DNA from 2 places in the Arthrobacter sp. P1_H7 genome. Region 1 is predicted to be linked to the other one. Evidence: predicted binding sites of a transcription regulator. Region 1 holds the regulator's gene; the other holds the start of a gene.
What was found. Region 1 encodes LexA, which represses DNA repair genes until DNA is damaged. Its sites were predicted from a motif close to TCGAACANNTGTTCGA; they were not measured.

Region 1 (3,029 bases):
GCTGGCCTCGCCGGCGTCATAGACCGCCTCGACCACATCGAGGCCCAGCCCAGTACCGGTCGGGTTGTTCGGGGAGCAGAGGAAGACGATGTTGGGCTGAAGCTCGCGGACCTGCTGTGCCGCCGATTCCGCGCTGAGCCCATAGTCCGAGGCGCGGGCCCCGACGATGTATTCCGTATCCGTGCCGGAGGCCAGCAGCGGGTACATCGAATACGTGGGAGGGAACCCGAGGGCCGTCCGGCCGGGGCCGCCGAAGGCCTGGAGGATTTGCTGAAGGACTTCGTTGGAACCGTTCGCGGCCCAGATGTTCTCCGCGCCCAGGCCATGGCCAAGGTATTCGGCGAGAGCTTCGCGCAATTCGGTGAACTCGCGGTCCGGATAGCGGTTCAGCCCGGCAGCGGCGGCGCTCACGGCCTCGGTGATCGCGGCGCGGACATCGGCCGGGACCCCATGGGTGTTCTCGTTGACGTTGAGCAGGATGGGGACGTCCAGCTGCGGCGCGCCATACGGACGCAGGCCACGCAGGTTGGCTCGGAGGGGCAGTCGGTTGAGGCGCTCAAGCTGGTCAGTCACGTGACCAGTTTAAGTGGTAGCGGGACGGGCGCTGAAACTGTGACGCCTGCGACGGCATCTGGGGGAGGTTACTTGGACGGGACGAACAGCTGCTGGCCCGGCATGACACCCGCGGCGTCCAGATTGTTCAGCTGCACGATGTCCGCCACGACGTCGCGGGGATCGCGCTCCGGAGCCACCGACCCCGCAATGGCCCAGAGGGACTCCCCCGGTTGCACTGTGACGGAAACGGTCGGCGTCACCGAGAGCTGGTCCGCGGAATCTGCCGCCTTGGCGGGGGCGTTGAGGAATCCGCTGAAGGACAGGATGAACGCCGCCAGCAGGATCAGGGGGACACCGAAAAAGACGAAGCGTCCGCGCCGGGTGAGCCGCAGCGGCGGCTGCTTCGGCCGGCCGGCGGAAACCGCGCCCGCGGCCCCTTGCGGCACCTGCGAGGTCGCGGACGTGCGGCGCCTGGCATTGAGCGGGTAGACGTTGCCGTAACGGGAACTGTCCTGGCCCATGCCGCTTTCGCTGATGTCGCCGTTTCCGACGATGCCGTGCCCGATGCTGCGGAGATCCGCCGCGCCGCCCGGAACAACACCTCGGCGGCGGGGCGTGATGCCCTGAATGCTAGTGCCGTGAAACGCGCTTGAAACTGACATGAACTGAGCCCTCCTGGACCATAGTTGCCGCCCGGCGTACTCACGTACTCGCCGCCAACCGGCCGAACCTTCGAACATAGAACCGAACATCGCTTGCGAACCCAGGTCAGCGAAATCGAACACATATTCGAATCTTGCTTGTTCTGTTTTAGCACTTACTAACGAACGATGTCGAGACTCGCTAGAACAAATGTTTGAAAAAGGTCTGCGGCTGGCCTATTTTTGAGGGACAGGACAACCACTTTGAACTCCCACTTTCGAACTCCCCGTGGGAATCCATTCGTAGTTGATCAGCAGGGTCTGACATTTCAGGCCGGAAGTTCCCGGTGACAGCAGCCACGGCAGCCGGGCGGAACGGAAAGGCATTGGCGAACATGGCAGCACAAGCCACCGGCGGCAGGGCCACCCCACGGAGCCCGCAGCCCGCCCGGGCCCCCAAGAGCCTTACCGTCCGGCAAAAGAAAATCCTGGAGACCATCCAGCGGTCCGTCACGGACAAGGGCTACCCGCCGTCGATGCGCGAGATCGGCGACACCGTCGGTCTCGCCAGCCTCTCGAGCGTGACCCACCAGCTCTCCCAGCTCGAGAAGCTTGGCTACCTGCGGCGTGATCCGAAGCGGCCCCGGGCCATGGAAGTGCTCATGCCGCTGACCCTGGACGAGGGGACCACGCCTATATCGGGGGTCGAGAAGTCCAGTCCCTTGCGGGCCGTCGGCGGCCTGTCGGTAACCGAGCTCGCCAGCGCCACTGACACGGTAATGGTGCCGTTCGTCGGACGCATCGCCGCCGGCGGGCCGATCCTCGCGGACCAGGTGGTGGAGGACGTTATGCCGCTGCCCCGCCAGCTCGTGGGCCATGGCGAACTCTTCATGCTCAAGGTCGCTGGCGATTCAATGATCGACGCCGCCATCTGCGACGGCGACTGGGTGGTTGTCCGCCGCCAGGGTGATGCCCTGAACGGCGACATCGTTGCCGCCCTGCTGGACGACGAAGCCACGGTCAAGACATTCCGCCAGCGGGACGGCCACACCTGGCTGCTGCCGCAAAACACACAGTACGAGCCCATCCTCGGCGACCACGCCGTCATCATGGGCAAGGTCGTCTCGGTACTGCGCTCCCTCTAAGCTGCGCTCCCTTTAGCCATCCCGGGCCAGGCCGCCAGTAGCGGCCACCCCGCGCGGATTTCCGGCGCAGGGTGGCGGCCCGGCCTGGGGTTTAGTCTTTCGCGGAGTCCTTCGCCAGGCGCTTCAGGGCCGCCATGGCTATCGATGAATCGGTGGTGGGCCAGAACGGCGGCAGCGCCGCGCGCAGGAAGCCGCCGTAGCGCTCCGTGGAGAGCCGCGAATCCAGCACTGCCACCACGCCCTTATCCGAGGTCGAACGGATCAGCCGTCCGGCGCCCTGCGCGAGGCGGATGGCGGCATGCGTGGCCGAGACGGCCATGAAGCCATTGCCGCCGGCCTGGGCCACAGCCCGCGAACGTGCCGTCATCAGCGGGTCGTCCGGCCGCGGGAAGGGAATCCGGTCGATGACCACCAGCCGGCAGGACACGCCAGGGACGTCGACGCCCTGCCAGAGGGACATGGTGCCGAACAAACACGTATCAGGCTCGTCGGCGAACTGCCGCACGAGCGCCGTCATGGTCGACTCCCCCTGGCACAGGATGCTGAGGCCCAGCCGGGGCCGCATGGCCTCGGCTGCTTCCTCGGCCGCACGCCGCGAGGAGAACAGGCACAGTGCACCGCCGCCGGACGCGCGGATCAGCTTCTCGAGTTCGTCCAAAGCCTCGGGGGACGTTCCGCGGCCGGGTTT
Region 2 (3,029 bases), on a different contig from region 1:
GCCGTGCCGAGGCCTGCTGGCCGTAGACGCTCATGACCTGCCGCATGCCGGCGGCGGTGGTGATGGGGGTGGCGAAGGAGCGCGAGAAGATGAGCTGGTCCCGGCCGATCCGTTCTTCCTCCATCGGGATGCATGGGGTGCCCTGCAGTTCCAGGACGGTGCGCATCATGACCACGGAGAAGCGGTCCCGGATCATCACCGGGTCGGCCCGGGACAGGTCAAGGATGGAATGGAGCCCTAAGGCGTTGAGGCGTTTGGTCAGCCGCGTCGCGACGCCCCAGATTTCGATCACGGACAGCCGGCGCATCAGCGCCTCCCGGGCGGCGGCGGGAACGGAGTCCCAGTGGCAGACCCCGTCGAAGGCGGGGTTGTGCTTGGCCCATTTGTTGGCCAGTTTCGCCAGGGTCTTGGTCCCGGCGATCCCGACGCAGACCGGAACCCCGACGTTGCGCCGCACGGCTGCCTTCATGGTCTGGCCCAGGGTCAGCAGGTCCGTCGGGGTGCCTTTGACGCCGAGGAAGGCCTCGTCGATGCTGTAGACCTCCAGCCAGGCGCTGTAGCGGCCGAGCAGTTCCATCACCCGGGCGCTGATGTCCCCATAGAGCTCGTAGTTGCTGGACAGCGCGACGAGTCCCCACTCCCTGGCCCGCGGGGCGAGTTTGAACCAGGGCTCACCCAGGGCGATGCCGAGGGCCTTGGCTTCGGGGGACCGGGTGACGGCGCAGCCGTCGTTGTTGGACAGGACGACGACGGGCCGGCCTTCGAGGGACGGGTCGAATGCCCGCTCGGCCGAGGCGTAGAAGCAGTTCACATCCACGTGCGCGATCTGCGGCATCCGCCGCATCGGGGCGGGCTTAGACATCGTGTGCCTCAAACATGGTGCAGGCAGCGGGTCGCGACGCCCCAGATGACCAGATCCGACAAGGATGGCACCCGGATGTCCGGGTACGCCGGATTCTCCGCCTGCAGCACGACGCCGGCTACCGTGATCCGGAGCCGCTTGATGGTCAATTCCCCGTCCAGGACGGCGATGACTACGGACCCGTCCTTGGGCTCCAGGGCCCTGTTCACGATCAGTTCATCGCCATCGCTGATGCCGGCGCGTTCCATCGAGTCTCCGGAGACCCGCACGACGTAGGTGCTGGTGATGTCCTTGATCAGGTGCTCGTTCAGATCGATCCGCCCATCAAAGTAGTCCTGCGCCGGCGAGGGGTACCCGGCCGCAACGGGGACCGGCGAGATCAGCACCGACAGCAACGACATGCCCGCGTCTATCACGCGGGGACCGACAACAACGCCCACAACACACCCTTATTCGAATATATGTTCGATACATTCAGTGTAGCCGGATGGGCCGACAAAAGATGGACTCTACCCAATTGCAGACACTCAGTGGACCTACACGGGCCCCTGGCGTCCAACCGGCGCCCGGGCACTCTCTCGAAGCGACGCAGCGATTGGCGTCAGCCCCCAGCGGCGCGGACTGCTGCCCTGGGCCTCGCCCTGCAAGGAGCATGCAGGCGTCAGGGAAGAAGCGGAAACTGAGTGAGGGCAGGGTTGTTCCTATGACCACAAAGGCGCACGGAATGGTTCAGCCCCAGAAGGGTGAGTTGCGGGGGACAAGAATGGACAAGAATTGCCGATTAGAGTACTGGCAGAAAGAATATCTAGCAGTGATAAGCGTGGCTCCGTTTCTGGCCGGGGGTTCAAATGCTGGCAATTTGCTAGCTGGGGGGAGATTCAGACATGTTTGTAGTCGAGGCAACTAAAGACGGCCGCGATCACCGTGTCATCGACAGGGACGCCAACGTCTACCTAAAGTGGCTGGTCGCTGGGGGGCCTTACTTCACCGAAGTTTTCAGTCTCGTGCACGCCGGGGGAAGCATCCCCTTCACCACGGCGCGTGAGGAGGGCATTGACGCCGAATCCGCGCTGCCCTACTTCGTTTATAGATTCCTAACGTTTGGCAGCGCACCGAAGGCACACAGAAATACGAAACATTTGGTTAACCGTACCTTCGATGATGAAGTCGAAAAGCGGTGCTGGAAGGAAGTCGCCACAGAAGCTCTTCTGGTTTTTGGGTGGGCCTATAACGGGCTGAAAGCTCCACATCCGAGCTACATGCGTGTTGATCTAGACGGGAAAATTTACACCCTTAAAGACTTCGGCTACGCTCTCAACTCCAAATAGGGCCATCGCCGGAGGGACCCTCCCGCAGGCAGGCTGGAATACGACGGTGATTTCCGACGTCGTGCCTGAACAAAACGCGGAACTGAAGGCGCAGCCCGGGGGCGACATCGCCCTTAGCGGCACGAACTTGGCCTCCACTTTCATGCGGCACGGCCTGATCGACGAATTGCCAATCCTCGTCCATCCCGTGGTCCTGGGCAGGGCCGGCCGCTGTTCGAGGCCGCGGATGTCCGGATGAGCCTTAGGCTGAAGGGGACGCGGTCGTTCGGCAACGGCGTCGTTTTGCTCCACTACCCGTGCGACGGCGCCGCAGCGTCCGCCGAGTGAACGTCCGAGGACTCAGGGTCAGTCTGTCAGCGGATTACCCGATAGCGCACGTGGGTGACGAGGCTGGAACCGCTCACGTCCGTCGGCTCAAGCTTCAGGTCCGTCACGCCGTCCAGCAGCCGTTCGCCCGCGCCCAGGACTATGGGCGCAATGTGGAGCCGCAGCTCGTCGATCAGCCCCGCCGAAAGGAATTGTCGGGCGGTCTGCGCTCCGCCGGCTATGGCCACGTCCTTGCTGCCAGCGGCCTTCCTCGCCTGGGCCAGCGCCGATTCGATCCCATCGGCCACGAAGTTGAACGTTGTGCCGCCCTCCATCTCCAGGGGCTCGCGGGGGTGATGGGTGAGAACGAACACAGGTGCGTGATAGGGCGGTTCCTCTCCCCACCATCCCCGCCATTGCTCATCCCATGCCCCGGGACCGGCGTACATGTTCCGGCCCATGATGTAGGCGCCGGCCGCGAGGATGCCTTCCAGCTCGGCCGCGTTGGACTCGGCTTCCTCGAACATCCACCT

Region 2: the regulator LexA is predicted to act here: its motif matches at 1,316-1,331, upstream of AC1DXI_RS12575 (LexA family protein).

What each region holds. Positions count from the first base shown of each region.
Region 1 is NZ_JBFUCO010000002.1:436,416-439,444, reverse strand. It holds gene AC1DXI_RS02720 (histidinol-phosphate transaminase) at 1-573, opposite strand, end outside; gene AC1DXI_RS02715 (LysM peptidoglycan-binding domain-containing protein) at 642-1,217, opposite strand; gene lexA (transcriptional repressor LexA) at 1,592-2,341, shown strand; gene AC1DXI_RS02705 (ATP-dependent DNA helicase) at 2,433-3,029, opposite strand, start outside.
Region 2 is NZ_JBFUCO010000011.1:77,271-80,299, reverse strand. It holds gene AC1DXI_RS12580 (Y-family DNA polymerase) at 1-862, opposite strand, end outside; gene AC1DXI_RS12575 (LexA family protein) at 871-1,302, opposite strand; gene AC1DXI_RS12570 (hypothetical protein) at 1,747-2,190, shown strand; gene AC1DXI_RS12565 (dihydrofolate reductase family protein) at 2,237-2,428, shown strand; gene AC1DXI_RS12560 (dihydrofolate reductase family protein) at 2,544-3,029, opposite strand, start outside.